Regions from separate parts of the Streptomyces sp. NPDC046465 genome, predicted to be linked through region 2. Evidence: riboswitches for the same ligand, from Rfam matches in the RefSeq annotation. Region 2 holds a riboswitch; each other region holds the start of a gene.

Region 1 (10,274 bases), on a different contig from region 2:
GAGGCGCGCCTGCGTGCCCTTCTCGACGAGCAGGCCGCGGGTGTCTGCCGCTTCCACGTGCTGGTGGCCGACGGAGGAGAGATCGTCGGGCGGATCAACCTGCTCGACCTGGTGGACGGCCGCGCGGAGCTCGGTTACCGGATCGCGGAGAAGGCCGCGGGGCAGGGGCTCGCCACCTGGGCCGTCCGGCGGATCTGCGACCTCGCCGTCACCTCGTACGGGCTGACCGGACTGCGCGCCTCGGTGACGAACGACAACCCGGTCTCACGGGCCGTGCTCGTCCGCACCGGCTTCGTGCCGGTCGGCGAGGTGCGGCTGAGCGGCGTCCCGGGGACGGGCTTCGCCCTGACGCTCTGACGCCCGTTCCAGGAAGCGGAGGAGTTCCACGGGGAAGGGCAGGACGAGGGTGGAGTTCTTCTCGGCGGCGACGGCCACCACGGTCTGCAGGAGCCGGAGTTGGAGCGCCGCGGGCTCCTCGGACATCTCGTGGGCGGCCTCGGCGAGCTTCTTGGAGGCCTGGAGTTCGGCGTCGGCGTTGATGACGCGGGCCCGTCGCTCGCGGTCGGCCTCGGCCTGGCGGGCCATGGAGCGCTTCATCGTCTCGGGCAGGGAGACGTCCTTGATCTCGACGCGGTCGATCTGCACGCCCCAGCCGATGGCCGGGGAGTCGATCATCAGCTCAAGGCCCTGGTTGAGCTTTTCGCGGTTGGACAGCAGGTCGTCCAGATCGCTCTTGCCGATGATGGAGCGCAGCGACGTCTGCGCCATCTGCGAGACCGCGAACCGGTAGTCCTCCACCTCCACGACGGCGTTGGCCGCGTCGACCACCTTGAAGTAGATGACCGCGTCCACCCGGACCGTGACGTTGTCCCGGGTGATGCCGTCCTGCGCGGGCACGGGCATCGTCACGATCTGCATGTTGACCTTGCGCAGCCGGTCGAATCCGGGGATCACCATCGTGAAACCGGGGCCGCGCACCTGGCCGGAGAGACGGCCCAGACGGAACACCACACCGCGCTCGTACTGCTTGATCACGCGTGCCGCGGCCATCGTGTACAGCAGACAGCCCGAGGCGGCCGCGGCGCCGGCTGTCAGCAGTTCCTCGACCATGGCGCGACCCCCAAAGGTCCGAGCCGATCACTGCTTTCACGATATGCCCGTACATGTCCTCAGGTCGAGCCCCCGGAACCGTCGGCGGACCGGCGGCTCCGGGGCGGCCGGGAGCTCGCGGGCGACCTTGGCTCAGTCCGTGCGCGGCCGCGACTCGTGCAGCCGGGTGTGATAGCGCCCGTCCGACTCGTACCCGGTGGGATCCTCACCGGCGAGAATCACCTGCCGGACGGCGTCGCGACGCTCCTCGGGACTGGTGAAGAGCCGCTGCACATAGGTGCGCGAGGAGTCCGTCACGGTGGTGAGGCCGTGCGCGGTCAGGGTGTCGGCGATACGGCGGTAGGGCACCGTCCGCAGCACGAACGCGCTCACCCACACCGGCTGCCGCGCGGAGTCGAGCAGCGCGTCGAACGTACGGTGCGAGATGTAGCCGATCCCGCCGGTGACCGTGATCAGACCTGTGCGGGCGACCGCGCGGCGCAGCCCGTCGCTGGGCGGATGCCGCTCCAGGTTCTCGGCATACGCCTCGTCGAGCAGCCCCGCGTCCAGCGCGTAGCGGGTGGCGTTGGCCGCCGTGTCCAGGCCGATCACCGGGGTGGCGTCGGGGCGCCGCCGCGAGGCGTAGAACTCCTTGTCGCGCTCGATGAGTTCGTCCGGTGTGAGCGCGGCGGCCTCGTCGGAGGTGTAGTGCGCGTACAGGTCGGCGAGGGTGAGTTCGTGGTTGAGCAGCGCCGCGTTGATGCCGTACGAGCAGCACAGGTCGAGGACCGTCACGGGACCTTCGCCGTCGGCGAGCCGGGCGCGCAGGTCGCGGGTGCGGCGGAAGACCGCCTGCGCGTGCTGCGGGATCTCGTACTCGTACGGCGCCAGCGTGCGGAAGTAGGTGCGCGGGTCCGGCTGGTCGTAGATGTCGTCGAATCGGGTCTTGCCCGATGCGGTCCTTGTCCTGTGCCGGTCTGTGGCCATGGAGCACCTCCGGGAGCGAGGAACGGGTCTGGGGCAGGGGTGAACCTCTACCGGACCCGCACCGCCCCCGATAGACCTCGTGGCGCTATCCGGCCACGACACCACCCCGGCGTCGGCCCGCGCGGCCGCCCGCTGACTACTCTGGAGCCGATGTTCTCCTCCCAGGGTCCCACGCTGCGTGAGCTCGCCGTTCAGGCGTTCTCGTCCATCGAGCACGGGTACGACCTGCTCGCCCCGAAGTTCGACCGGACCCCCTTTCGCACGCCTGGCCGGTTTCTGGCGGCGACGGCCGACGCGCTGAAGCCCCTCGGCCCCTTCGACGCGGGCCTCGACGTGTGCTGCGGGACCGGCGCGGGAACCGAAGCGCTGCTGCCGCTCTGCCGGGAACGGATCACCGGTGTGGACTTCAGCGCGGGGATGCTGACCGCCGCGGCCGACTCGGTGCCCGAACCCGGCCCGGGCGGCCCCGTGCTCGACCGGGTCCGCGCCGACGCCCGCGCCCTCCCCTTCGCCGAGGGGTACGACCTGGCCGTCAGTTTCGGGGCGTTCGGCCACTTCCTGCCCGCCGAGCGCCCCGCCCTGTTCGCCGGCGTGCACCGGGCGCTGCGCCCCGGCGGCCTCTTCGCGTTCCCGATCGGCGCTCCGCGGCCCTTCGGCTCTCCCTGGTACTGGGGGCTGCACGCCTTCGACGGCGCGATGCGCGTGCGCAACCTGCTGTGGCGCCCGCGGTTCGTCATGTACTACCGGACGTTTCCGCTCGGCGGTGTGCGCGCGGACCTCGCCGACGCCGGGTTCGACGTGCGGCTGCTCCCCCTTGAGGAGTTCGGCCGCCGCGCCGACGGCAGCCCTCACTGGCGCCTGGTGGTGGCCCGGAAGGTGTAGGGGGTGCCCCGCCGCCCCTACTCCGTGCCGTCGGCTGCCGCCCGCAGTGCGGCGATGTCCAGCTTCTTCATGCCGAGCATCGCCTGCATGGCACGCTGGGACCGCCCGGGATCCGGATCGGCGATGAGCTCGCCGAGCACGACGGGTACGACCTGCCAGGACAGGCCGTACTTGTCCTTCAGCCACCCGCAGGGGCCCTCCTCGCCGCCCTCGGAGAGCGCCGTCCAGTAGTGGTCGACCTCCTTCTGGTCCGCGCAGCCGATCTGGAAGGAGACGGCTTCGCTGAAGGTGAACTCCGGCCCGCCGTTGATCGCCGTGCAGGGCTGGCCGTCGAGCACGAAGTCCACGGTGAGGACGGTTCCGGCCGGGCGCGGGGCGCCTTCTCCGTAGTACGAGACGTTCTTGATCTCCGAGTTCGGGAAGACCGAGACGTAGAACCGCGCGGCCTCCTCGCTCTGCAGGTCGAACCAGAGGTTGGGCGTGATCCTGGGCATGGCGCTCTCCTGTCGCATACGCGGCGGTCCTGTCCGCTCTTCGCGTCTGCCTATGTGGACCGTCATACCGCCCGGAACTCATCGCCACGCGCCGACGGGTTCGTGTCCCGCACCTGCGGTTCGCGTTCCAGCACGATGCCGAAGTACTGCTCGTACGCCGCGAGCACCTCGGCCTCCGTGGCCAGTTCGGTGGTCTGCCGCTCGCCGTCCGCCGCGGTGGTGGTCAGGGTGCGGCCGCTGAGGGTGACGCGTCCGTCGTCGGTGAGCAGGGAGCAGACCAGGGACCGCGTGAAGTGGGAGTCGGGCGAGGTGCGGTGGTACCAGGCGCCGCCCCTGAAATCGGCGAGCGCGCGGGGCCGCGGCTCGGCGAGGTACTGCCGCTTGCCGTCCTGGGCGACCTCCAGATCACCTTCCGGCGTCTGGGTGATGCGGAACGTGCCCGCGGGGTCGGCCTGCTCGCCCCGGTCGCCGAAGGCCAGCGGCAGCAGACTGTGGGCACCGAAACCGACGTCGGCGAGCCAGTCGCCGCCGTCCTCGGTGCGCACGCGCAGCGCCAGGTGGTCGTAGGGGATGCCGAGCACCTCTTCGTCCCCGTACACCCGGGCCTGCAGCAGCGTGACGTCGAAGCCGAGAGCCGTGAGGAGCGCGGCGAACGCACCGTTGAGTTCGTAGCAGAAGCCACCCCGGCGCGCCTTAACGACCTTCGACACCAGAGCCTTGTCGGTGAGCTCGATGTCCTCCCCGAGATGGACCGAGAGGTTCTCGAAGGGAACGCTGCGCAGATGCGCGACGTGCAGGTCGTGCAGGGCCGGGCCGGTGGGCGCGGTGGGGCGCCCGGCGCCGATGCGCCGCAGGTAGGCGTCGATCTGTTCGGAGTCCATGGACACCAGTGTGGTCGGGGAGCGCCGTCCGCGGAAACGAGCTCCGGCAGGAGGCCGGGCAAGGCCGTGGACAAGGTGCTTCCCGCACAGGCGCTGATCTCTCGGACAGCGGAAACAGGCCACCTGGCGCGCATCCCCGCACGCGGCACCGGCGTCAATGCGTGAACGATGCAGGTAAATGGGCGGCGGTACGGCCCGGCAAAAGGGGAGCGGAAAGTTCCGCGCCAATGACGCAGAAGTTGTTGACACGTGACTGCACCCTGTGGTTGAGAAAGGGAGATCGGCTCTCCTCCCAGGGGATGACTCCGCGCGCGGCGCAGTACAGCGGCCGTGGGTCGATAGTCCGGCTCGCAGGCGGACTTGTTCCCCTCGATCGGCGGTGAGGATGGAGCTATTCCTGCTGGACCCGCTGACGTGCGCCGATCGCACCGGCAGAGGGTCGTCCGCACCTGACTCGACGGGAGTCCCCTTCGCCGTGGCTACGTTCCTGTACAAACTAGGCCGCTTCGCCTTCCGGCGACGCCGCTACGTGGCGCTGCTGTGGGTGGTGGCGCTGGCGGGGGCCATTTTCGCCTCCTCGGCCGCTCCAGCCCCGCCCGAAGACTCCTTCTCGATGCCGGGTACGGAGTCGCAGAAGGCCTTCGACCGCCTTGAGGAGCACTTCCCCGACGCCAGTGCCGACGGAGCGAGCGCGCGTGTCGTGATCCGTGCCCCCAAGGGCGAGAAGCTCACCGAGGGAAAGCCCAAGAGTGAGGTCGACAGGCTCGTCGACGCGATAGGCAAGGGCCCGCAGGTGTCGAGCGTCGACGACCCCTACGCGGCCAAGTCCGTCAGCAAGGACGGCACCACCGCGTACACGTCGGTCACCTACAAGGTGCCCGCCACCGAGCTCACCGACGACGCCCGGGACGCGCTGACCAAGTCGACCGACACCACCCGTGACGCTGGCTTCACGGTCGAGACCGGCGGCGACGCCGTCATGGCCGAACAGGAGATGGGCGGCAGCGCCGAGCTCATCGGCATCGCGATCTCCGCGGTCGTCCTGATCCTCACCTTCGGCTCGCTGATCGCCGCGGGCATGCCGCTCCTTACCGCGCTCATCGGCGTCGGCATCGGCATCTCCGGCATCGCGGCGCTCGGCAGCACCCTCGACCTCTCGGCCACGACCTCCACGCTCGCGATGATGATCGGCCTCGCCGTCGGCATCGACTACGCCCTCTTCATCGTCTCCCGCTACCGAGCGGAGATAGCCGAGGGCCGTACCCCGGAGGAAGCGGCGGGCCGGGCCACCGGAACCGCGGGCTCCGCCGTGGTGTTCGCCGGTCTCACCGTTGTCGTCGCCCTCTCGGGCCTCGCGATCGTCAACATCCCGATCCTCACCAAGATGGGTCTGGCCGCGGCCGGCACCGTCGTGATCGCCGTCCTCATCGCGCTCACCATGATCCCCGCGCTGCTCGGCTTCGCGGGCCGCAAGGTGCTGCGCCGCAAGGACCGCAAGAAGCCCGCGGGTTCGCTCATCGACCCGCACGCCAAGCCGAAGCTCGGCACCCGCTGGGCGCGGTTCGTGCTGCGCCACCCGCTCTCCGTGCTCGTGGTCGCCGTCCTCGGCCTCGGAGCCGTGGCCGTCCCGGCCGCCAGCCTGGAACTCGGCCTGCCCGACGAGGGCACGTCGGCGCCGGACACCACCCAGCGCAAGGCGTACGACATGCTGTCCGAGTCCTTCGGCGCCGGCTTCAACGGCCCGCTGATGGTCACCGTCAGCAAGGACTCCGGAGTGGCGGCCGCCGCCAAGACCGTCGGCGACTCGATCGGCAAGATCGACGGAGTCGCCGCCGTGACCCCGGCCCAGTCCAACAAGGCCGGCGACACCGCCATCATGAACGTCGTCCCGAAGACCGGGCCGAGCGACCACGAGACCGAGGAACTGGTCAAGTCGATCCGCTCGACCGCCGACGGCCTCGGGTCCGACACCGGTTCCGAGATCCTGGTCACCGGCCAGACCGCGATGACCATCGACTTCTCGCAGACCCTGGACGACGCCCTCCTGCCCTACCTCGGACTGGTCGTCGGCCTGGCGTTCCTGCTCCTGATGCTGGTCTTCCGCTCGATCCTGGTCCCGCTCAAGGCGGCGCTCGGCTTCCTGCTCTCGGTGGCCGCCGCGCTCGGCGCCGTCGTCGCGGTCTTCCAGTGGGGCTGGCTCGCGGACATCGTGGGCGTCGACCAGCCCGGTCCGATCATGAGCATGATGCCGATCTTCATGATCGGTGTGGTCTTCGGCCTGGCGATGGACTACGAGGTCTTCCTCGTGACCCGGATGCGCGAGGCGTACGTCCACGGGGCGCGCCCCGGCGAGTCGGTCGTGACCGGCTTCACCCACGGCGGACGGGTCGTGGCCGCGGCCGCGATCATCATGATCAGCGTCTTCTCCGGCTTCATCATGGAGAACGACGACATGATCAAGATGATGGGCTTCGGCCTGGCCATCGCCGTCCTCTTCGACGCCTTCGTCGTCCGCATGGCGATCGTGCCCGCGGTCCTCGCCCTGCTCGGCAAGTCCGCCTGGTGGCTGCCGCGCTGGCTGGACAAGCTCCTGCCCAACGTGGACGTGGAGGGCGAGAAGCTGCACAAGAACCTCGGTGACACCGGGGCACCCGACGCCGAGACGGACCGGGAGCTCGCCCCTGCGGGCAGGTGAGACACGACGGTCCGGCACGGGCGGGCCGGCCGGGGCACCCCTTCTCTGATGGGGAGTGCCTCGGCCGGCCCGCCCGGTCTCTTTTCCGGTTTTCCGGCCCGGTCGGATCCGGCACCCACCGGTCCCGACAGGGACGCGTCTCAGCCGTGGTCCGCGTAGACCATCCAGACCTGCCCCGGGGCGAAGGGCATCGGCTCGCCGTTGGCGCGGGTGAACGCGGTGCCCCCGGTGGCCGCGGCGCGATTCCAGCGCGTGGCATAGCTCTGGCCGTCGCGCAGCACCAGCGCCCGGCCGCTGCCGACCGTCTCGATGTACGGCGTCACCGCGCCGTTGACGTCCTTGAAGCGCGAAGGGCGCATGTTCACGTACTGGATCACGACGGTGGGAGCGCCGAGCCGGGTCCCCGCCGTACTGAGCGCCGGGGCACCGTCGAAGGAGGCGAGCCACCGGCGCTCCCGCGGCGACCAGTCGAAGGTGTGGCTGGCGCCGGAGTAGCGGACGGTCCGGCTCCCGGTGGGGGCGCCCCCCGCCGGAGCCGGGCCGAAGCGGAAGCCGATGTCGGTCGGACGGCCGGCCTGCGGCGCCGAACGCAGCAGCGCCCGCGGGTGTACGAAGAGGTCGTGCGGGGCGGTCCTGGCGCTGTCACGGAAGTAGGCGCGCGGGACGCGGTCGTGCGGGCGGGCGTACAGCGGGGCTTCCCTGAGCACCTTCTGCAGGGCGCTGCGCACCCCGGAGTAGGCCAGCACGGGCCGGCCGAACTGGCGGAGGAGTTCGGTGTCGGACTCACGCGCGCTGCGCACCGGGCCGACGGACTCCGGCACTCTGCTGGAGTACACGCCCATCAGACGGCTCATGCCGCCCTCGACCTTCTCCACGTAGACGATGTCCGCCTGGTCGAGACCGGTGTGCGGCCGTGCTGCCCGGGAGTTGTCGAACTTCACGGCGAGGACCGGCCCCTGGCTCGCGAGCTGCCCGGTGAAGGGCGAGGGGGTCCGGTGCGCGACACCGTCCCCGTGCGCCGGGGCGCTCGCGGACGAGGGGGCGCTCACGGCGAGCGTCGCCGTGGCGACCAGTGCGAGCACGCGTGTGCCGAGACGGGTGCGGCGGGTGGCCCGGACTGTCCTGGCTGCCATGGGGGCGTCTCCATTCGTGTCCATTCGCGGCGGAACCGGTGTTGCCTGAGGCAGCCGCAGGTTTACCGCCCCGGACCCCGGCCCCAATCGCCGCTGGGCCATCCACCACCGCCACATCACGCTTTCCGGGGACCTTCCGCGCGGCTCCGCCCCGAACGGCGCTCCGGCATGCGTGTCCACTCCTCCCCGGTGCGCCGTCGTCGGCCGGCCTTGGCCATGAACGCGCCACGCGGTACCGTCACTGCGATATCGACGACAGCTCGACGGAAGCCGGTGTGAGCCCGGCACGGTCGCGCCACTGTGTGCGAGCGGTACCCCTACCGCTCGTGAGTCAGACCCGTGGCTGTCGTCCTCCGCACCACCGAGACGGGACGCGAACTCCCGAAGGAGGCACCGCCATGGCGCACCATGTCGCTCAGCCGACCGCCGACGCACCTGCCGTACCGCTCAAGCTGCCGTTGAAGGTGATCGCCCCGTGGGCGGTCTTCTTCGGGATCCTGATGCTGATCCTGCTGTACTTCGTCGGCGCCGAACAGGGCGCCACCTCCGTGTTCAGCGGCGCGGAGGTCCATGAGTGGGTGCACGACGCCCGCCATCTGCTCGGCTTCCCCTGCCACTGACCAGGGGGAACCGAAGCCCGCTCATGAACTCGACAACCGTACGCAACCTGCTCGTTCGAGGCATGCTCGCCGGTCTTGGGGCCGGCGTGCTCGCCCTCGTCATCGCCTACTGGCTCGGTGAGCCGAACGTCGACGCCGCCATCGGCTTCGAAGAGGCGCACGCCGGCCACTCGCACGGCGACGAGGTCGAACTCGTCTCGCGGAGCCTGCAGTCCACGGCCGGCCTCGCCACCGGTGTCCTCGTCTACGGGGTCGCCTTCGGCGGAATCGCCGCGCTCGCCTACAGCTTCGCCCTCGGCCGCGTCGGCCGGTTCGGCCCGCGGGCGACGGCGCTGCTCCTTTCGGGCTGCGCGCTGCTCGCCGTCTACGTCGTGCCGTTCCTGAAGTACCCGGCCAACCCGCCCGCTGTCGGCAACCCCGACACCATCGGCAAGCGGACCTCCCTGTATCTGCTGATGATGGTGCTCAGCGTGCTCCTCGCGGTCGCCGCGACCCTGCTGGGCAAGCGGCTCGCGCCCCTGCTCGGTGCCTGGTACGCGACCGTCGCGGCCGTGCTCGGCTTCGCCGTGGCCATCGGACTGGCCTATGAGTTCCTGCCGGTGATCAACGACGTTCCCGAGCACTTCCCGGCCGCGCTGCTGTGGCGTTTCCGCCTCTCCGCCCTCGCCATGCAGGCGACTCTGTGGTGCGCCTTCGGCCTGATCTTCGGGGAGTTGGCGCAGCGCCTGCTGCTGCCGAAGCCCGCGGCGCCGACGTCCGGGAAGTCGGTCGCGGCGGATCGGTAGGACCGGGACACGGCACGGCGACGAATCGAGGAGCGGAGTGCCCGGACACCCCGAGCCGCGCCACATCACCCTCGGCGGACATGCGGCGGTCGCGCTGACCCCCGAGGAGTACGCGCAACTGATCGCGAGCCGTCGGCAGATCGGCGGGCAGAGCGCACGGGTGAGGGTGCTCGCCCAGCAGGCCAAGCGGACCGAGCGGCTCCTGCGCGACCTGGAGGAACTGGTCGGTGCCTGCCCGGCGGAAAGGTGCGCCGTCGGCGATCCGGCGGCCCCGCAGACCGCCTGCGTGCGGTGCACGGTGGCCGTGCTGCTGGCCCGCCACCGTGACCAGGGCCGCTGAACCGCGCGCGTCACGCGGCGCCGAGCGGCCCGCCGAGCCGGATGTTCCAGCGTCCGGAGCGTCCGCTGAGTTCGGTCGTCGACAACGGCAGCACGTCGAATCGCCAGAACGCGGACAGCGGAGCCCCCGTGGCGTGAACGGCGGCCGCCCGCACCACCTCGGGCTCCACGACGGCGACGACGCGTCCGGACGGAGTGTCCGTCCGGGGCGCATCCAGCCACCGGCCCACACGTGTGCACACGTCGGCCACGGACTGGCCGCCCGGGGCCGCCGTCTCCGGCTCGGTCAGCCAACGGGCCACCGCCTGCGCTTCCGTGGCACTCACCTCCGCCAGTGGCCTGCCGCGCCACCTGCCCGGGTCGAGGCCG
Region 2 (10,274 bases):
GGCACCACCCGGCCCGACGTGAAGGACACCCACCACGCCTTCGTCGGCAACGGCTACCTCGGGCAGCGCGTGCCGCCCAACGGCGCCGGATACGCCGACAGCGAGGTCAAGACGGGCTGGCCGCTGTTCACGCCGCGCTACGACGGCTCCTTCGTGTCCGGTCTCTACGCGCACAACAAGCGGACCGCCGAGGACCGGCAGGCCGTGGCCGCCCTCCCCACCTGGTCCGCGCTCACCGTCGGCACCGGCGGAGCACACGGCGATACCTTCAACTCTTCGACGCCCACCGGCCGGATTTCCCACTACCGCCAGACGTTGCTCCTCCACTGCGGAGTGGTGCGTACGTCGCTGACATGGACCGCCACCGACGGCCGCCGGACCGACCTCGTCTACGAGGTGCTCGCCGACCGCGCCGACCCGCACGCGGGCGCCGTGCGCATGAGCATGACGCCGCACTGGAGCGGCAGGGCCACCGTCACCGACGCGCTGGACGGCCGCGGCGCGCGGCGCATCCGGCAGACCGGCGGCGGCGACCGGACCGACGGGCACCGCGGCGACGGCCGGTCCGGACCGACCATGGACGTGGCGTTCCGTACGGACGGCACGAAGGTCGACGGGGCCGTGGCCTCCACCCTCCGCGCCGACGGCGGCGTACCGGGTGCGAAGGCCCAGCATGCCGATGGCGCAAGGAAGTTGACTGCTCGTCAGTCCATGTCGCTGCCCGTCCGGCGCGGCCAGTCGTACGGCTTCACCAAGTACGTGGGCGTCGACACGGGCCTGACCTCCCGCACCCCGCGCCGGGACGCCACCGCCACCTCACGGCGCGCCGCCGACCGCGGCTGGCAGAAGCTGCTGCGCTCCCACACCGCCGCCTGGTCGCGGCTGTGGCGCAGCGACATCGAGGTGGCCGGGCGGCGCGACATGCAGTCGTGGGTGCGCTCCGCGCAGTACGGGCTGTTCTCCAGCACCCGTGAAGGCGCGTCCAACAGCATCGCCCCCGCGGGCCTGACCAGCGACAACTATGCGGGCCTCGTCTTCTGGGACGCGGAGACGTGGATGTATCCGGGGCTGCTCGCCACCCGCCCCGAGCTCGCCAAGTCCGTCGTCGACTACCGCTACCGTACGCGCGCCGGGGCGCGCGAGAACGCCCGGGAACTCGGCTACCGCGGCCTCTTCTACCCCTGGAACAGCGGGAGTTCGGGCAACCTGGCCGAGGAGTGCCACAGCGTCGACCCGCCGCACTGCCGCACGCAGATCCACCTCCAGTCCGACATCTCCCTGGCCACCTGGCAGTACTACCTCGCCACCAAGGACACCCGCTGGCTGCGCGAGCGCGGCTGGCCGGTGATGAAGGGCATCGCCGAGTTCTGGGCGGGCCGCGTCAGCCGCAACAAGGACGACAGCTACTCGATCAAGGACACGGCCGGACCCGACGAGTACAGCAACGGCGTCGACGACGCGGTCTTCACCAACGCCGGTGCCGTCACAGCCCTGCGCCACGCCACCCGCGCCGCCGGACTGCTCGGTGAGCGGGCCCCCGCCGAGTGGAAGTCGATCGCCGACCGCATCCGGATCCCGTACGACGAGAAGCGCAAGGTCTTCCAGCAGTACGACGGTTACGACGGCGGCACCATCAAGCAGGCCGACACGGTCCTGCTGATGTACCCGCTGGAGTGGCCGATGCCCGAGGGCGCCGCGGCCGGCACCCTCGACTACTACGCGCAGCGCACCGACCCCGACGGCCCGGCCATGACCGACTCGGTGCATGCCATCGACGCCGCCGGGATCGGTGAGCCGGGCTGCTCCGCGTACACGTATCTGGAGCGCTCCATCAAGCCGTTCGTGCGCGGCCCCTTCGCGCAGTTCTCGGAGGCCCGCGGCGACAAGGCGGGCGCCTCGGACCCGCTGTCGGGCTCGCCCGCGCACGACTTCCTCACCGGCAAGGGCGGCTTCCTACAGGTCTTCACCAACGGCCTGACCGGCCTGCGGATGCGCGAGGACCGCCTCCACCTCGACCCGATGCTGCCCCCGCAGCTCGACCGTGGCGTCACGCTGCGCGGCCTTTCCTGGCAGGGCCGTACGTACGACATCGCCATCGGCGCGCACAGCACCACCGTGCGCCTCACCGACGGCGAGCCGATGACGCTCGACACCCCTCAGGGCCGGCAGATCGTCAGCAAGGGCGCCCCGGCCGTCCTCAAGACCCGCCGCCCCGACCTCACGCCCACCACCAACGCGGCGCGCTGCACCGGAGCGACGGCCTCCTCCCAGCAGCCCGGCATGTACGCGGGCGCCGCCGTCGACGGCAATACGGCCACGGCCTGGGTCCCGGACGGTGCGCGTGGCCATCTGACGACGGATCTCGCCAGGCCCGTCCGCGTCAAGAAGGTCACCCCCACCTGGACCGACACCGAGCCGGTGACGCACGCCGTGGAGCTCTCCCTCGACGGCAGCCACTGGCACCGCGCGGCCGGCGCCACGGCCGATGGACGGCTCGCACGGTACGTACGGGTGACGGTGCGGGGGGACGCGGAGTCGAAGAAGCATCCGGGGATCGCGGAGCTGACCGTGAACTGACGCTGCATCAGCCCCCTTGCTCGTCCCCGGAGTCGAGGACGAGCAAGGGGGCTGCGGTGCGTGCCGTGCCGTCAAGGCGTGGCGAGCTCCTCGCGGACCGTCCTGGCCGCCGCGACCAGGTTCTCCAGGGACGAACGCGTCTCGGGCCAGCCGCGCGTCTTCAAGCCGCAGTCCGGATTGACCCACAGCCGTTCGGCGGGGATGGCCTCGAGCCCCGTACGCAACAGGGCCGCGGCCTCGTCGGCGCTCGGCACCCGCGGGGAGTGGATGTCGTACACGCCGGGACCCGCCTCCCGCGGATAGCCGTGGGCGGCGAGTTCGCGGGCGACCTGCATGTGTGAGCGGGCCGCCTCCAGGCTGATGACGTCGGCGTCGAGGTCGTCGATGGCCTGGACGATGTCACCGAACTCGGCATAGCACATGTGCGTATGGATCTGCGTGTCCGGACGCACCCCGCTCGTGGTGAGGCGGAAGGACTCGGTGGCCCAGGCCAGGTAGGCGGGGTGGTCGGCGGCGCGCAGCGGCAGCGTCTCGCGCAGGGCGGGCTCGTCGACCTGGATGACCGACGTCCCGGCCGTCTCCAGGTCGACGACCTCGTCGCGCAGGGCGAGGGCGACCTGGCGGGCGGTGTCGCCGAGGGGCTGGTCGTCGCGTACGAAGGACCAGGCCAGCATGGTGACGGGGCCGGTGAGCATGCCCTTGACGGGGCGGCCGGTGAGGGACTGGGCATACGTCGTCCAGCGCACCGTCATCGGCTCCGGCCGCGAGATGTCACCCGCGAGGATCGGCGGGCGCACATAGCGGGTGCCGTACGACTGGACCCAGCCGTGCTGGGTGGCGAGGTACCCGGTGAGCTGCTCGGCGAAGTACTGCACCATGTCGTTGCGCTCGGGCTCGCCGTGCACCAGGACGTCGATGCCCGCCTTCTCCTGGAAGGAGATCACTTCCTGGATCTCGGCCTTGATGCGCTCCTCGTACCCGTCGCCGTCGATCCGCCCGGCCCGCAGGTCGGCGCGGGCGGCCCGCAGTTCACCGGTCTGCGGGAAGGAGCCGATCGTCGTCGTGGGCAGCAGCGGGAGGCCGAGGCCGGTCCGCTGGGCCGACGCACGCTCGGGGTACGGCTGGGAGCGGCGGGCGTCGGCCTCCGTGACGGCCCCGGTGCGGGCGCGGACCTCCGGGTCGCGGGTGATGGGGGAGCCGGTCCGGGAGGCCAGATCGGCGCGGTTCGCGGCGAGTTGGGTGGAGATCGTGTCGGTGCCCTGCGCCAGGCCCCGGGCGAGGGTGACGATCTCGGTGGTCTTCTGGCGGGCGAAGGCCAGCCAGCGCAGGATCTGCGGCTCGATGTCCCGTTCGAGGGCCGCGTCGACGGGGACGTGGAGCAGGGAGCAGGAGGCGGCCACGTCGACCCGGTCGGCGAGACCGAGCAGCGTGCCGAGCGTGGTGAGGGACTTCTCCAGGTCGTTGACCCAGATGTTGCGTCCGTTGACGACACCCGCGACAAGGCGCTTGCCGGGCAGCCCGCCGACGGCCGCGAGCGCGTCGAGGTTGGCGGCGGCCGCGTCGGTGAAGTCGAGGGCGAGACCGTCGACCGGGGCCTTGGCGAGCACCGGAAGGGCGTCGCCGAGCCGGTCGAAGTACGAGGCGACGAGGAGCTTCGGCCGGTCGGGGAGGGCGCCGAGGTCACGGTAGGCGCGCTCGGCCGCGTTGAGCTCGGCGGGCGTGCGGTCCTGGACGAGCGCGGGCTCGTCGAGCTGGACCCATTCGGCGCCCGCCGCGCGCAGGTCGGCGAGGACCTCGGCGTAAACCGGCAGGAGACGGTCGAGGAGGGTCAGCGGGTCGAAGTCGGCGGCCACTCCGGGCGCGGGCTTGGCCAGCAGGAGGTACGTGACCGGGCCGACGAGGACGGGCCGCGCCGTCAGACCCAGAGCCCGTGCCTCCTTGAACTCCTCGACCTGCTTCCTCGAGTCGGCCCGGAACACCGTTCCGGGGGCCAACTCGGGCACCAGATAGTGGTAGTTGGTGTCGAACCACTTCGTCATTTCCAGCGGCGCCACATCCTGGGTGCCGCGCGCCATCGCGAAGTAGCCGTCGAGCGCGTCCGCGTCGACCGCGGAACGGTGCCGCTCGGGGAGGGCACCGACCATGACGCTGGTGTCGAGGACGTGGTCGTAGTACGAGAAGTCGCCGGTCGGGACTTCACCGATGCCTGCGTCGGTGAGTTCCCGCCAGTTCGAGCGGCGGAGCTCGGCGGCGGTGTCCCGAAGGGCGTCCGCGCTGACGCGGCCCTTCCAGTAACCCTCGATCGCCTTCTTGAGCTCCCGGTCGGGGCCCTGGCGGGGGTAGCCGTACACGGTGGCCCGTGCTGCCGCGGCTGCGGGCTTGGTGGTCACGGAGATCTCCTTCGCGAGACGAATCCCTGAGATCCCGGAGACGGGACGAGAGCGCGAAGGGTGGCAGCACCGGGCGGGTCCGGATCGCGTGGTCGGCGCGGTCGCCCGTCTGGTGTGTACGCCGACCCGCCCTCGAGGTCACCGAGATATCCGCGCACGAATGGTTCGCGCACGGACAGCGGGCAGGTCTTCGGACTCGCGGGCCCGTCCACCGCCTTCGTGAAGAAGGCGGGCGGACACCTACTGGCCGTCGCTTCCCAGAACCGGACTCCGGTCCCAGTGCGTGTGACGGCGGTCGTTCCCGCTCACCGCTGCGGGGCAGTCCCGGATTCACACCGGGTTCCCTCTTGCGACGCTCCCGCCTGGCGGACGGGGCGAACCAGCTGTACCGATCACCATACGGGGCCACCCGCCGGTGGACCGCGTCGCGTTGAGCATTCAAATGGTGAGGTGGAACACGTGATGTTCGTGCTTCGCCGACGTGGAGAGCGGGAAAAGGCACGGTCCGGCGTGTCCTGAGTCTTGTCCTGCGCGCGCGCCTGCCCGGGGTCCCCGAAAGGGTCGGCCGACGCGCTCCCGGGCCGGGGTGGCCGTACCGTTGCTGCCATGTGCTGGAGCGAGACGGCCGACCTCGTCGCGGGCGCGGGCATCACGGCCGTGGGGGTCGCCTCCGTGACCCTGGCGGCCCGGCGCCCCCGTGACCTGCCACTGGCCGCGCTGCCGCTCCTCCTGGGCATCCACCAGATCATCGAGGCCGCCGTCTGGCACCACGACGGCGGCACCGGGCCCGCCACCGTCGCCTGGGCCGTCATCGCGCTTCCGCTCCTTCCCCTGTGGGTACCGGCGGCCGTGCTGTGCTCCGCGCCGCCGAGCGCCCGTCGCCGTCTGCTCGTCCCGCTGGCGGCGGGCATCGCGACGGCGGCGACGCTCGCCTGCGTACTGGCGACGCGCACCGTGACGGCCGAGATCCGAGGGCACACCGTCGGATACTCCCTGGGACTGCCGCAGGCGCAGCTGATCATCGTCGGCTACCTCCTCGCCACCATCGGCTCCCTGCTCCTGTCCGGCGACCGCGGCCTGGTCCTCTTCGGCGTCCTGGTGGCGGTCGGGGCCGCGGTGACCGTCGTGCTGTGGCGACAGGAGTACATCTCGACGTGGTGTGCGTTCGCCGCGGTGTGCTCGGTGGTCCTGCTGCTCTGGGTCAGCAGGCGTCGCCCGGGGCCCGATACGTCCCAGGGGGAGGTTCGTTGACAGAGGGAGGTGAGGCAGTCGGGGAGCCTCAGAGAGCGCCTGCTGGCTCTCGGTTCCCCGCAAGCGCACGACGACCGGCCGCTTCCCGGTGAGGACGCGGCGGTACGGGCGTTCCGCGGGCGGCGTTCCCTTGCGGGGCTCGACGCGCCCCGGAGCCCTCGGCCCCGCCGGATCGCCCGAGCCGGGACCCGCAGCCGACGACCCCCCTGCCGACCCGTAGGTTCCCCCGGCGGACGGCGGCGCTCCGGCACCGCGGCGCGACGGCTACCTCTGACGCGCCGATCCGGAGGCCACTCCGGCGGCCGGTCGGCTACCCCCGGCACTCCTGTTCCCGGCGACCGGCCCCGCTGAGCAGATCGACGCGCTGCGCCGCTCCCTCCTTGAGGACGTAGAGGGTGCCGTTCCCGGGCGACCAGTCGCGGGGTACGAGGAAGATCCGGTCTCCGGAGACGTGGAACAGGCGCAGGCCCGCGTACTCGTACGCGTACTGGCTTCCCTTGTCGGTGACGCGCCGGAAGCAGCTGCCGCCGCCCCGGATCATCAAGTCCTTCTCGCTGAAGACGACGACGGCGGGGAAGTCGCTCCGGAGGGTCCGCTCGGTCAGTTCCGCGCGGCCGCGGCCCGCGATCGCCGCGTACGCCGACACGGCCCAGAACAGTGACAGGACGCAGAGGAACAGCGTGAGCCCCCATAGCCGCAGGTCCCGGCGTGTGCGGGTGCGGGGGTACGCGTTGAGCGCGAAGCCGCCGATCGCGGTGAGCGGGAGGAGCAGGTCGAACAGCCACGGGCTGAGCGGATACAGCGGCACGAGGACGACGGGCACGGCCCAGGCGAACCGGAGCACCCGCACGGCGCGGGCGAGCCGCTCCGCTTCGTCCGCCACCCGGCGGAGCAGCCCGAGCACGCCGAGCGCGATGCCCGCGGCCAGCCAGGCGGGGAGATAGAGAGCACCGACGCTGCGCAACAGATAGTCGCTGGTGGAGAAGTGGAACACGGTCTCGCGCAGCCCCAGCGCCTTGGTCTCGGCGTCGGTGCTCGCCCAGCCGAAGTAGAAGAGGACCGCGGTGAGAAGGGTGACGAGGGATCCGATGGCGCCGACGATCTCCACCCAGCCGACTCTGGGGTCGGAGGGCGGCGTAGGCGGAGGCGGTGGTGCGGGTGGGGGCGGCTGGGGTTCCGGGTCGGGTGGAGGGTCGGGGCTCGGGTCAGGTCCGGGTTCCGGCTCCGGCTCCGGTTCCGGTTCCGGCTCCGGTCTCGGTTCGGGTTCCGGTTCGGGGGCCGGGGGCTCGCTCATCGGGCGAACGCGTTCGCCGGGCCGGGGGAGCCGGGTGAACGCGACAAGGAAGACGGCGATGGCGACCGCGAGGGAGATGGCGCTGTGCCGCTCCAGTCGAGGGTGAAGGCCGCCCGTCTGGCCACCCTGGCTCCGTTCTTCGTCACGAGCGTCACGTCGATCACCGTCGGGCGCAGGCCGCCGAAGTCGTCAGGCCCCGGCAGGTTCACGGCGATCGATCCGTCCTTGCAGCATCTCGCCTTGTCCTCCTCGTCGCCGAAGGGCTTCAGGGGGACTGGATCCGTCAGCTCCCGTGCGCGCAGCTCCACGGTGGCCGGCGCGTCCGGCCAGGTGCCTTGGAAGTAGGCGGTCGAGCCCGGCGTGTACGTGGAGTCCGTGGCGGAGATCCCGCTGGCGCAGGCTGCCGTACCCGTCGGGGCGGGTCGCAGCACCACTCGCTCGCCGGGGTGCTGACGGTAGTAGGCGACGAAACGTCGCAGGACCGCGAACGCGTCCCCGTCCTTGCAGAGGTACCCGGTGTTCCCCGGCCGGTACCCGGCTGAGCGCAGCCCCGCCTCGGCCTTGACGGCAATGGCCAGTCCGCCGGTCTCGCCCTGCGCGGCCTTACAGATCCCGGCGAGCCCTTCGATGGTCTTCCAGGCCTGCGGAGTCGCCGAGTCGTCGATCCGCCTGCCGGGGTCGACCGAGGTGTTGTAGGCCTGTCGGCACTCGCCGTTCTGCAGTAGGTCGTACAGGCTGTCAGGCTCGAACACCTCGTCCGTGTTGGGCGACTTGGGCCCCCACGGCAGCCAGCCGGGCGGCTTCCCGCCTCCGTGGCCGCCCCCGCCGCCCCCGGCGCTGCCACGGTCACCGTCCTCGCCCCCGTCTCCACCGCCGGTCTGCCAGGACCCACCCGAGGCCCCAGCTGAAGTTCCGCCCGAGGACCCACCCGAGGCCTCACCCGACGACCCGCTGGTCGTCCCGCCCCCCGAGCCCCCGCCGCCCCCCGCGGTACCCGTTCCACCGCCACCGGTGTCCGTCCCCGTGCCCCCGTCCAGGGACCCCGAGCCACCTCCGCCACTCCGTGCCCCGCCGCCGGGTGACGCCACTCCTCGTATCCCGAGGAACAGCCCCACCACCAGCACGAACCCGACGACGGCATAAGCCCACATCGGCACCCGAACGACACCTGAACCAGAGCGAACAGCCATGACGGCACCCCCGTAACGCCTCCTTTCATCATGCTGTGGAGGCGTGGTGCCCGGTATCCCTTTAGCTGATGGATGGGTGGGCCACGAAGAGCCCGGGGCTCACGGGCGCCAGTACAGCGCCGGGTCGGGATGGTCGACGAAGCCGAGGTCCCGGTAGAGCGGTTCGCCCTCGGGGGAGGCGTACAGGTCCACGCGGGAGGCCTCACGCGCGCGAAACCAGTCGAGAAGTGTCCGCATGATCGCCCGGCTGTGGCCGCGCCGCCGGTACACGGGGTCGGTGACCACGCCGATCACATGGCCGACCCGTCCGTTGGGGTTGTGCGGACCGGGGAACCATTGGTCGACGGAGCCGATGCCGCAGGCGGCGAGGCCGTGTTCACCGTCCACGACGAGGATGCGCGCGGAGTCCGCCGTCAGCCGGTCCCGCAGTACCGAGGTGAGGTTGCGGCGCCATTCGTCCTGCTCCGGCGAGGGGTTGAAGTACTCCCCGCCGAGGGTCTCGAAGAGCAGCGCCCGCAGCCGCACGAGCTCGGACAGATCGGCCTCCACCGCCTGGCGGACGTCGGAGCGGAGAGGGGTGAAATGCGCGCCACGCCGGGTGAGTTGTTCGGTGGGCTGTCTCATGACGATCACCCTGAAGTAATGACCTTGTGCACAACAACCCTTACCAACTGTGTGCCAAGCAGGCCGGACAGGCTCTCAGGTCCTGGCCGGGGGGTCCGTCAGCCGAAGGCCGTTCTCCCAGATCGTGTTGAGCGTCGTGACGAGTCGCTCGTACGGAATGCGCTGCCCGAGCACGAACACCATGTACGCCATGCGGCTCACCATCACGGACAGGGCGTGCGCGGTGATCAGCGGGTCCAGGCTCGTGTCGGCCTGGCCACTCTCCTGCAGGGTCCGGATGAGTTTGGCGTTGCGGCGGGCGAAGGCGTTGCCGCGCTCGATGCGCAGCGCCATGAACTGCTCGTCTACCTGGGCGACTTGCTCGAACAGCGCCATGAGGCGCGCGTTCTTCTTGTACGCGCGCAGGTATTCGCGGTTCGAGGCGTCGATGAGCTCACGGGGATCGGTGATGCCGGTGCGCTCGCGCAGGTGCGGGTGGAGCATCTCCTCCTGCACCTGCTCGACCAGCGCCTGGAAGATCTCGTCCTTGCTGTTGAAATACGTGTAGAACGACCCGGAGGCGACGTGTGCCGCCTTGGAGATGTCCGTGATGCGGGCGTCCAGATACCCGTCGCGTTCGAAGACCTCGCGGGCGGCGGCGATCAGGGCGTTGCGCGTCCTGACGCCGCGGGCGCTGCGGGGCGTGATCGGTTGCTTCTGGCCGCCGTCTGCGGCCGGGGCCTGGGCAGCCACTGCGATCCATTCGCTGGAGGTCGAACCTGTGCGTACCGATTCCGTACGTACCGATTCAGTACGTGTCGCTTCCGTACGTATAGGTTCCGTACGTGCCGGTGGCAGCGGATGCTATCAGCCGACCCCGGAGACGAACTCCAGGAGAGCGGCGTTCACCGCGTCGGGCCGCTGCTGCTGGATCCAGTGGCCCGCGCCGTCGAGCACGATGTTGCCGCG
Region 3 (10,274 bases), on a different contig from region 2:
CGCTGAGGAAGACGGCACGCTGACCTCCGTGATCCACGAGGTGACCGCGCACACCTCCCGGCTCAAGGAGTTCATGGAGACGGCCGCCGCCGCGACGCGCGTCATGTACCCCTCCGCGCACGGCCGCACCACCCACCGCGTGGTGCCCCTCGACGTGCCGAGCCCCTCCTGGATGCGGGCGCCGGGTGAGGCTCCCGGCATGTACGCGCTGGAGTCGGCGATGGACGAACTCGCGGCGGCGGCCGGCCTCGACCCCGTCGAGCTGCGGCTGCGCAACGACACCGACAAGGAACCCGACAGCTCCCTGCCGTTCAGCAGCCGCCACCTCGCCGAATGTCTGCGGGACGGGGCCCGTCGGTTCGGCTGGTCCGAGCGCGACCCGCGACCCCGCGCACGCCGCGAAGGGCCCGTCCTCGTGGGCACCGGCGTCGCCTCGGCGACGTATCCGGCCAGTGCCGTGCCCTCCCGGGCCGCCGCCCACGCCTACCCCGACGGCAGTTTCGTGGTTCAGGTCAACGCCACCGACATCGGCACGGGCGCGCGCACCGTGCTCGCCCAGGTCGCCGCCGACGCGCTCGGCGTGCCGGTGGAGCGGGTGCGCGCCGAGATCGGGAGCAGCGACCTTCCGGCGGCGCCGCTGGCCGGAGGCTCCATGGGGACGGCCTCCTGGGGCTGGGCCGTCCACGAGGCCTGTACCCGCCTCGCCGAGCGGCTCGCCGGTCAGCAGGGGCAGCCACTGCCCACGGAGGGCGTCGGCGCCACGGCCGACACGGCGGGCACGGCCGACGCCGACAGCGACTACGCCCGGCACTCCTTCGGCGCCCACTTCGCCGAGGTCGGCGTCGACACGGTGACCGGCGAGGTCCGGGTGCGTCGCCTCCTGGGGGTCTACGCCGCAGGACACATCCTCAACTCCCGTACCGCCCGCTCGCAGTTCATCGGCGGCATGACCATGGGCCTTGGGATGGCGCTGACCGAGCACAGCACGATGGATGCGGCCTTCGGGGACTTCGTGGAGTCCGACCTCGCCGCCTACCACGTGCCGGCCCACGCCGACGTGCCGGTGATCGAGGCCCACTGGGTCGACGAAGACGACGCCCACCTCAACCCGATGGGGAGCAAGGGCGTCGGCGAGATCGGCATCGTGGGGACGGCGGCGGCCATCGGCAACGCGGTGCATCACGCGATCGGGGTGCGCCTGCGCGAACTGCCGCTCACCCCGGACCGGGTGCTGACGGCGCTGGAAGACGCCACCACCTGAGTCGTCTTCGGGCCCTTCAGGACGCGGACCGGGCCCGGCTCTTCCGCGTCCAGGCCAGAAGTTCCTCCGCCGGCCAGGTGTTCACGACCCGCTCGGCGGGGACGCCGCACTCCTCGGCCCTGGCGCACCCGATGACCTGCCAGTCCAGCTGGCCGGGCGCATGGGCGTCGGTATCGACGGCGAACAGCACCCCGGCCGCCACCGCCCGGCTCAGCAGTCGGCGTGGCGGGTCGAGCCGCTCGGGGCGGCTGTTGATCTCCACCGCCGTGCCCGCGGCCGCGCACGCGGCGAACACCTCGTCCGCGTCGAACTGCGACTCCGGCCTGCCCCGCCCCGCGACCAGCCGTCCGGTGCAGTGCCCGAGGACGTCGGCCCGCGGATCGCTGACCGCGGCGACCATGCGGCGCGTCATCGCGGCCGCGTCCATGCGCAGCTTGGAGTGCACGGACACGACCACCACATCAAGGCGGTCGAGCAGTTCCGGCTCCTGGTCGAGCGATCCGTCGTCGAGGATGTCGCACTCGATGCCGGTGAGCAGCCGGAAGGGGGCCCAGCTCGCATTGAGCGCGGCCACCACCTCCAGCTGCTCGCGCAACCGTTCCGGTGACAGGCCGCGGGCGATGGTCAGTCGCGGCGAATGGTCCGTGAGCACCGCCCACTCGTGGCCGATCGCCCGTGCCGCCCGGCCCATCTCCTCGATGGGGCTGCCGCCGTCCGACCAGTCGGAGTGCAGATGGCAGTCGCCGCGCAGCAGCGCCCTGAGTGCGGTGCCGCCCTCGGCGATCGGGGTGCGTGCCTCGTCCTCGAGCCGCTCCAGATAGCCCGGCACACCACCGGCCAGCGCCTCACGGACGACACCGGCGGTCTTGGGCCCGATCCCCTTGAGGGACTCCAGGGAGCCGTCGGCGGCACGGCCCGCGGCCTCGCCCTCGGCCAGCCCCGCGACCACGGCGGCCGCGGTGCGGAAGGCGCGCACCCGGTAGGTGGGCGCGCGGCCCCGCTCCAGCAGAAAGGCGATCCGTTCCAGCGCCTCCACGGGCTCCATCGACACCTCGGGCCTCCGGGACTGCGGCGTACGTACGCGCTCTCGCGCTCCGGCACTCTCCAGCGTGGCGCAGGCACGGGCGCGCGGCACGGCGAACCGGGGCAACGAACCGGGGCGGCGGTCCCGGCGGCCCCGCGGTCAGGCCGCCAGGTCCGGCATGTCGTCGAGGGCCGGTGCGGACAGCTGGGCCGTGGCGGCCGCGACGGCGGCTTCCACGGTCCGCGTGCCGGTGGATACGCACAGCGTGTACGAGACGTCGTCCAGCCGGCGACGGATCTCGGGTGAGTCCTCGGCGACCTGCTGGGCTCGCAGGGTCGAGTAGGTGTTGAGCAGTGCGTCCAGAATCGCCGGGTCGGGCCTGAGCACGCCGTACTCCTTCCACGATGTGAAATTTCGCTGGTGTTTTTCTCCTGTACCCGCACTTCTGGGCCATACGCATCCGAAATGTCGATCCACGGGTAAGCGCCGGTCACGGGGTACACAGCTACCTGAACCCGAGACCGGACGGGCCGGGCGGTGCTGCGCGCCGCGGCCCAGGAAAGGCGGATCCCATGCCCCCGACGCAGGACGTCGTCGAACTGATCCTCCAGGACCACCGCACGATGGAGGACCTCTTCCGCGCCATGCGCAGCGTGGAGGCCGACCGGGCCGCCGCGCTCAGCGAGTTCGCCGACCTGCTGATCGCGCACGCCCTGGCGGAGGAAGCCGAGGTGTACCCCGCGCTGCGCCGGTACAAGAACATCGACGACGAAGAGGTCGAGCACGGCGAGGAGGAGCACGAGGAGGGCAACAGGGCGCTCCTCGAACTGCTCCGGGTCGAGGACGTCGGCTCGGACGAGTGGGACGAGAAGCTGGAGAAGCTCGTCGAGGCCATCGCCCACCACACCGACGAGGAAGAGCGCACCATCCTCAACGACGCCCGCGAGAACGTCGCCATGAAACGGCGCGAGGAGCTCGGCTCGGCCTTCCTCGCGGAGCGCGAGAAGCAACTCGCCGCCCGACGCGGGAACGTGGACGACGTCCGCGGCATTCTCGAGAAGTGACGGCGTGACGGGGCACTCGTAGGCGAAGTCCGGTAGCGGCAGTCACTCCTCCACTGCCGCTACCGCTGCCCGGGTCGAGGCCTGTCCGGCGCATCGGGCTTGTCACCCGGATGCCAAACCATCGCGCGCGGACGCGCATGCACGCACGTAGTGAACGGTCCCGTTCTGCACTACGTTGCACACGCCCCACCTCTGGAAGCCTCGCCAGCCCCCACCCTCGCTTCCCCCTGCCCGGAGGAGAAACCCCATGCGCATGCCCACGCCGCATCGCACCGTCGCGGTCGTCGCCGCCGTCACCGGAGTCGCCGCGCTCGGCCTCGCCGCGGGACCCGCCGCCGCCGACACCGCGGAGCCGTTGCGCTACGTCGCCCTCGGCGACAGCTACAGCGCCGGTTCGGGCGTGCTCCCCCTCGACCCCGGGGCGCCCCTCCTCTGCGCCCGTACGTCGAGGAACTACCCGCATCTCCTCGCCGCCTCGCTTCGCGCGAAGCTCACCGACGTGACCTGCGGAGGCGCGCAGACCACGCACTTCACCACGGCCCAGTACCCGGGCGTCGCCCCGCAGTTCGACGCCCTCAAGAGCGACACGCAGCTGGTGACGCTCACCATCGGCGGCAACGACAACAACACGTTCATCAGCTCGATCCTGGCCTGCGGCAGCGCGGGCATCCTCTCGGGCGGCAAGGGCAGTCCCTGCAAGGACCGGTACGGGGACACCTTCAAGGACGAGGTCGAGTCGAAGACGTACCCGGCGATCAAGGCGTCCCTGAACCAGATCAAGAACAGATCACCGAAGGCGAAGGTCGCGATCCTCGGCTACCCGTGGATCACCCCGGCGAAGTCCGTGCCGGGCTGCTTCCTCAAGATGCCCCTCGCGGAGGGCGACGTCCCCTACCTCCGCGATCTGCAGGCCCACTTGAACGGGGCGGCGCGGCGGGCCGCCGCGGAGACCGGTGCCACGTATGTCGACATGGGTGCCGCGTCCGACGCGCACGACGCGTGCCGCCCGGCGGGCCAACGCTGGATCGAACCCGTCCTGTTCGGCACGAACTTCGTCCCCGTGCACCCCAACGCCGCCGGTGAGGCGGGCATGGCGGAACAGACGGCCAGGACGCTGAACCTGACCTGACCCGGCCTGACCTGACCTGAACCGGTCCCCCTGGCCCGACCTGCCGCCCGCCGCATGTGCCTCGGGCGCGAGCTGCGATCCTGGTCGGGTGACCGTGATCAAGTGGCTTACCAGCAAGAACCGCTCCGCGCAGGCCGATGAGACCCATCCCGTGCCGACCACCCGGGCACGGGCACGGGCAGGCGCACGGCATTCCGTGCGGATCGGCCTGGGCGGCGCGGTGCTCCTCGCCCTCCTCGCCGGATGTTCCACCGGCGACTCCGGTGGCTCCGGCGACGCCGACCGCCCCGAGCGACACGAGCGCGCCGGGGGCGATGTCCGGCAGCCGCCCGTCGACGCGACGTTCGACTACCAGCTCGGCGGCCCGTACACGCCCCCGTCGAAGGTGCGCGCCGTCTCGCGCGACCGCACCGCCGAGCCCGCCCCCGGCCGCTACAACATCTGTTACGTCAACGCCTTCCAGGCCCAGCCGGGCAAGAAGGCGACCCGCTGGTGGGAGCGCGAGCACCCCACTCTCGTGCTGCGTGACGACGAGGGGGACCCGGTCGTCGACGAGGACTGGAACGAGCCGCTGCTCGACATCTCGACGGCGAAGAAGCGTGCGGCCCTCGCCGAGATCGTCGGCAAGTGGATCGACAGCTGCGCGGAGGCGGGCTTCGACGCGGTGGAGCCCGACAACCTCGACTCCTACGAGCGCTCCGACGACCTCCTCACCCCCGACGACGCGGCGGCCTTCGCCCGGCTCCTCGCCCGGCGGGCGCACGACCAGGGCCTGGCCATCGCGCAGAAGAACACCACCGACCTGCTGGACCGGCGCAAGTACATCGGCTTCGACTTCGCCGTGACCGAGGAGTGCGCCCACTACAAGGAGTGCCCCGACTTCGCATCCGCGTACGGCGGGAAGGTCTTCGACATCGAGTACGTGCGGAAGGACTTCGACGCCGCCTGCCGCACCTGGGGCAAGGACCTGTCCATCACGCTGCGCGACCGCGACGTGCGGCCCGCGGGCGAGGAAGGCTACGTGTACCGCCACTGCTGAGCCGACCCGGTCACCAGGGCGGCCAACTCCTCTGCGGTGCGCGGCCCTTCGCCCGTACCGACCGGCAGGCCGTGCGTCCGCAGGAGCTCCCCGACGGCGATCCCCCACGGCAGGTGGAGCCCGGCCTGCGCCAGCAGGTCCCGCCTGCCCAGCATCCCGGCGACCGGCCCGGTCCGCACCCCGGCGGGGGTGAGCAGTGCCGCGTCGTCGGCCCAGCGCAGGGCCAGGTCCACGTCGTGGGTCGCCATGACCACGGTCGTCCCGCCGTCCCGCAACCCCTGGAGCGTGGCGAGGAGGCGCTCCTGGCCGTCGGGGTCGAGTCCCGCGGTCGGCTCGTCGAGGACGAGGACGCGCGGGCGCATCGCCACGGCCCCGGCGATGGCGGTCCGTTTGCGCTGGCCGTAGGAGAGCAGGTGGGTGGGGCGGTCGGCAAGCGCCGTGATGTCGAGTGCGGCGAGCGCCTCGGCCACCCGTGCCCGGACCTCGGCGTCGGGCAGGCCGAGGTTCAGCGGCCCGAAGGACACGTCCTGCTCGACGGAGGCGGCGAACAGCTGGTCGTCCGGGTCCTGGACGACCAGCTGCACGGTGGTGCGCAGCCGGGTCAGGCCCTTGCGGTCGTACGTCACGGGGACCCCCTCGACCGTCAGACGGCCCGCGGCGGGGCGCAGTCCGCCGCTGAGCAGCCGCATGAGGGTGGTCTTGCCGCTGCCGTTGCGTCCGAGCAAGGCGAGGGCGCGGCCCGCGACGACGTCGAAGTCCAGGTCCTCGAGGACGGTGGGACCGTCCTCGTAGGCGTAGGACGCGGCGCGCAGACCGACCACGGGCTCGGTCATGGAAGGAACCTTTCCAGTACGAGGGTGAGGGCCACGAGGCCCGCGAGCAGTACCGCCGCCGCGGCCACGAAGCGCCGCGAGATCCGCGCGTCGGGCACGAGGACCCGCAGCGTGCCGTCGTAGCCGCGTCCGGCGAGTCCGGCCTGCAGCCGGCTCGCCCGGTCGAAGGCCCGCACGAACGCGGTGGCGCCGAGACCGGCGAGGGAGCGCCAGGTGGCGGCGCGGGTGGTGTGGCCGAGCCGGGCGGCCTGCGCCTGGCGGATCCGGCTCATGGAGTCCAGGAGCAGGAAGCTCATCCGGTACGTGACGAGTGCGACGTCCACGACGGGTGCGGGCACGCCCGCCTTCACGAGCCGCGGCAGCAGGTCCGACATCGGCGTGGTGAAGGCGAACAGGAGCACGCCGAGCGAGGCGGCGGAGGTCCGCAGGAGCAGGCCGCCGGCGCGCGCCGGGCCGCCGTCGGCGAGCGTCACGAACCCGTCGGGGGCGCCGAGTTGGACGAGCAGGGTCAGGGCGCTCGTGACGCAGAAGCCGAGCGGCACCCGGTAGGCGCGCCACAGCTTGCGGGGCGGCACGCCCGCGGGCCCGACCAGCAGGACGAGCGCCGCGAGGAGCACCAGGGCGGCGCCAGGCCAGGGCGGCAGCGAGATGGCCAGGACGGTGAGGCCGAGCCCGAGAACGGCTTTGTCCACGGGGTGTCGGCGGCGCCAGCGGCTGCTGTGCGCCGCCGCGTCGATGGGCAGCACGGTCGGGTCAGACCTGCTCGGTCTCGGGCCGCTCGCCCTGCTCGATGAGCTGCTCCGCGCCCTGACGGCGTCCCTTGCGCAGCCCGAAGTAGTACGCGAGCACGCCCGCGCCCAGGGCCGCCTGGAGGGCGAAGAGCGCCGACTCGACCTCCCCGGAAGGGGGTTCGTACAAAGGCGAGAACCACGGCTTGTAGTCCGGCTCGATCTCGGTGATCGCCGTCTCGGCCTGCGCGTCGGCGCCCGCGAACGGCTCCTCCTTGTCGTCGCCGAGCCCGAGTGCCAGGGGCAGTACCGCGAGTGCGGCGACGACCACGAGCAGCAGAATGTTGATCTTCGCGTTCCGGCTCATCAGGCGTTGGCCCCCGTCTCCGTCTTGGCCGTCGACACGGTCCGCTTGCCTTGCAGCAGCACGCCGAGCCGGGTGAGCTCGCCCTTGCTGGACTGCACGAGCAACCGCATCACCAGGACGGTGAGCAGTCCTTCGCTGACCGCGAGCGGGATCTGGGTGACGGCGAAGATGCCGCCGAACTTGCCCAGGGCGCCCAGGAATCCGCTGCTGGGGTCGGGGAACGCCAGTGCCAGCTGGACGCTGGTGACGCAGTAGGTGGACAGGTCGGCGACGAACGCCCCGAAGAACACGGCGACCATGAGCGGCACGTCGTACCGCTTGAGGAGCCGGTAGACCGCGTATCCCGCCCAGGGCCCGACGATCGCCATCGAGAACACGTTGGCACCCAGGGTGGTGAGCCCGCCGTGGGCGAGCAGCAGGGCCTGGAAGAGCAGGGTGATGGTGCCGAGCACCGTCATGATGGGCGGCCGGAACAGGATCGCTCCGAGCCCGGTGCCCGTCGGGTGCGAGCAACTGCCCGTGACGGACGGGATCTTCAGTGCGGACAGGACGAATGTGAAGGCCCCGGAGGCGCCGAGGAGCAGCGTGCTCTCCGGGTGCTCCTTGACCTCACGGGTCAGGGAGCGGACTCCGTGGACGACGAACGGCGCGGACGCTACGCCCCAGGCGATCGCGTGCGCCGGCGGGAGGAAACCCTCGGCTATGTGCATGGCTCGGCAGACCCTCTCCAGCACCTCGTGGATGGACAACGCGCCTTGGCCGGTCTCCTGGCTGACGGGTCGTACCGACCGGACTCCGCCTTCCCGGGTACGTGAGTACCCAGTGGCTGCCGCGAGGGCTGGAGCCGGACTTCCCGATCACAGTGGCGAGGGCCGCACCGGCATCACACCGGATTTCCCGTGCACCAAGGCGTGGTGACATTAGTGCGCAATTGATCTGCTGACAACTTGCGCCGTGGGTGTGGGGGTGTCACACGCGAGCGCGTATACCACCGCGTACGCCCCTGTTCAGAGGCCGTATGCGGGGAACTTCCCGGTAGGTTTGCGCGGTGACATCGATGGAGACCCAGGGCCTCGCACCGATGAGCGACGGGACGCGATTGCACTGGGCGGCGCTGCGGGGCACGGCACGGCGGACGCCCGTGGTCATGCTCCACGGCGGTCCGGGGCTGCCGGACTATCTGGGTGAGATCGCCCCCATGGTCGCGGACCTCGCACCCGTGTACCGGTACGACCAGCGTGGCACCGGCCGGTCCCCGTGGGAGGGCCGCCATTCCCTGGCGCGGCATGTCGACGACCTCGCCGGGCTGCTCGACGCGTGGAACGCGCCCGACGCCGTGTTGATCGGGCACTCCTACGGCACCGACCTGGCCAGCCGGTTCTGCCTGAAACACCCTCACACTGGCCTGGTACACCGACCACGCCGACCCCGAACGCGGCTGGGCCTGGGCCGCGCGGGGCGCCCGGCGCCGCCGTCCGGTCAACTGGGCGATGAACCGTGACCTCGGCAGGGAAGGACGCGCGGACCCCCTCGACGAGCATCTCGACGCACTGTCCACGCGCCTGCCCGCGCGAACGGAGCTTCTCGGTGGAGCCGACGATCCGCGCCCTGTGTCGTCACTGGCTTCACTCGCGCTCCGGCTCGGTGTTCCGCTGACGCGGATCGAGGGCGCCGGGCACGAACCCTGGCTGGAACGGCCCGGCGCCGTGCGTGCGCACCTTCGGCGCTTCGTGCGGAGCACGGTGGGTGCGTAGGCATGCGGAGGGTCGGCCGACCGGTCTCAGCCCTTGATCCGCAGCAGATACGTGTCCATGATCCAGCCGTGCCGCTCCCTGGCTTCCGCCCGGACCCGCCGGATGCGGTCGGACACCTCGCGCAGCGGCCCCGCGATGAGCAGTTCGTCGGGAGTGCCCAGATAGGCACCCCAGTAGATCCACACGTCCGCGCCCTCGACCTGGGTGAACGACTCGTGTGCGTCGAGCATGACGACGATGTCGCCGTCGTCGTTCTGGCCCACGTCGGCGAGGCGCCTGGCCGGGGTGATGTGCACCGGATGTCCCACCTGGTTCAGCGGGATGCGGTGCCGGGCGGTCAGTGTGGCGACGCTGGTGATGCCGGGGATCACCTCGACGGTGACGTGGAGCGCGCCGCGGTCCTCGATCTCGCCGAGGATGCCGAGCGTGCTGTCGTACAGGGAGGGATCGCCCCAGACGAGAAAGGCCCCCGTCTCACCGGCCGTCATCTCCTGGCGCATGGCGCGCTCGAAGATCTCCCCGCGCCGCTCACGCCAGTCCAGAACGGCCGCGGTGTAATCGGACCGGTCCATCGGCCGCCGGTCTCGGCTCGGGTCCTCGACCTCCACCACGCGGTACGGACCCGGCGCGTGCTCCTCGATCATCTGGTGACGCAGATCCGTCAGGGACGCCTTGTGGGGACCCTTGCCGACGATGAAGAAGACGTCGGCGCGGCGGATCGCCTTCACCGCCTGGAGGGTCAGGTGGTCGGGGTCGCCCGCCCCGATGCCGATGACGAGGATCGCGCGCTGTTCCGTACTCATGAGGGCAGTCTCCCAGGGCCGCATGGCGCTCACGGAAGCGGGCGCCGGCCCGGGCCGTCGTACGAAAGCTGGGCGCCGTCAGGGAGTTCGCCGTACCAGAGCACGTGGGCGACCTCCTCGAAGGAGCGGCGGGTTCTGCGGATTATGCGAATTGTGCGGATGTTAGATTCACCGGGACCGGTGCCTGGACGGCCAGGAGGTGCGTGGTGCCCGAGCGGATTCCCGTACGCAGGATCTACGCCCAGGGAAGCTGCACCGCGTCGCGGAGGGCT

What was found. A riboswitch is a leader RNA that binds a small molecule or an ion and turns the genes downstream of it on or off. The one in region 2 is predicted to bind cobalamin.
Region 1: it holds a riboswitch for cobalamin, as region 2 does, so the genes downstream of both, ABZ953_RS28610 (CbtB-domain containing protein) here and metE (5-methyltetrahydropteroyltriglutamate--homocysteine S-methyltransferase) in region 2, are expected to answer to the same signal.
Region 3: it holds a riboswitch for cobalamin, as region 2 does, so the genes downstream of both, ABZ953_RS28570 (energy-coupling factor ABC transporter permease) here and metE (5-methyltetrahydropteroyltriglutamate--homocysteine S-methyltransferase) in region 2, are expected to answer to the same signal.

What each region holds. Positions count from the first base shown of each region.
Region 1 covers NZ_JBEYZK010000020.1:13,660-23,933, reverse strand. The annotation lists gene ABZ953_RS28650 (GNAT family protein) at 1-357, shown strand, start outside; gene ABZ953_RS28645 (slipin family protein) at 265-1,110, opposite strand; gene ABZ953_RS28640 (hypothetical protein) at 1,243-2,076, opposite strand; gene ABZ953_RS28635 (class I SAM-dependent methyltransferase) at 2,227-2,958, shown strand; gene ABZ953_RS28630 (VOC family protein) at 2,976-3,452, opposite strand; gene ABZ953_RS28625 (arylamine N-acetyltransferase) at 3,515-4,333, opposite strand; gene ABZ953_RS28620 (MMPL family transporter) at 4,809-7,028, shown strand; gene ABZ953_RS28615 (DUF3048 domain-containing protein) at 7,169-8,161, opposite strand; cobalamin riboswitch at 8,381-8,523, shown strand; gene ABZ953_RS28610 (CbtB-domain containing protein) at 8,560-8,781, shown strand; gene ABZ953_RS28605 (CbtA family protein) at 8,805-9,566, shown strand; gene ABZ953_RS28600 (hypothetical protein) at 9,604-9,906, shown strand; gene ABZ953_RS28595 (histidine phosphatase family protein) at 9,917-10,274, opposite strand, start outside.
Region 2 covers NZ_JBEYZK010000005.1:168,014-178,287, forward strand. The annotation lists gene ABZ953_RS10005 (glycosyl hydrolase family 65 protein) at 1-2,577, shown strand, start outside; gene metE (5-methyltetrahydropteroyltriglutamate--homocysteine S-methyltransferase) at 2,649-4,967, opposite strand; cobalamin riboswitch at 5,131-5,366, opposite strand; gene ABZ953_RS10015 (DUF6629 family protein) at 5,574-6,218, shown strand; gene ABZ953_RS10020 (hypothetical protein) at 6,529-7,326, opposite strand; gene ABZ953_RS10025 (hypothetical protein) at 7,509-8,264, opposite strand; gene ABZ953_RS10030 (GNAT family N-acetyltransferase) at 8,802-9,326, opposite strand; gene ABZ953_RS10035 (TetR/AcrR family transcriptional regulator) at 9,402-10,058, opposite strand; gene ABZ953_RS10040 (alpha/beta hydrolase) at 10,173-10,274, opposite strand, start outside.
Region 3 covers NZ_JBEYZK010000020.1:2,883-13,156, forward strand. The annotation lists gene ABZ953_RS28525 (xanthine dehydrogenase family protein molybdopterin-binding subunit) at 1-1,261, shown strand, start outside; gene ABZ953_RS28530 (PHP domain-containing protein) at 1,278-2,306, opposite strand; gene ABZ953_RS28535 (DUF5133 domain-containing protein) at 2,445-2,672, opposite strand; gene ABZ953_RS28540 (hemerythrin domain-containing protein) at 2,858-3,349, shown strand; gene ABZ953_RS28545 (SGNH/GDSL hydrolase family protein) at 3,597-4,478, shown strand; gene ABZ953_RS28550 (endo alpha-1,4 polygalactosaminidase) at 4,675-5,517, shown strand; gene ABZ953_RS28555 (ATP-binding cassette domain-containing protein) at 5,496-6,350, opposite strand; gene cbiQ (cobalt ECF transporter T component CbiQ) at 6,347-7,096, opposite strand; gene ABZ953_RS28565 (energy-coupling factor ABC transporter substrate-binding protein) at 7,104-7,445, opposite strand; gene ABZ953_RS28570 (energy-coupling factor ABC transporter permease) at 7,445-8,155, opposite strand; cobalamin riboswitch at 8,185-8,369, opposite strand; gene ABZ953_RS28575 (alpha/beta fold hydrolase) at 8,503-8,946, shown strand; gene ABZ953_RS28580 (hypothetical protein) at 8,936-9,199, shown strand; gene cobF (precorrin-6A synthase (deacetylating)) at 9,226-10,002, opposite strand; gene ABZ953_RS28590 (hypothetical protein) at 10,202-10,274, shown strand, end outside.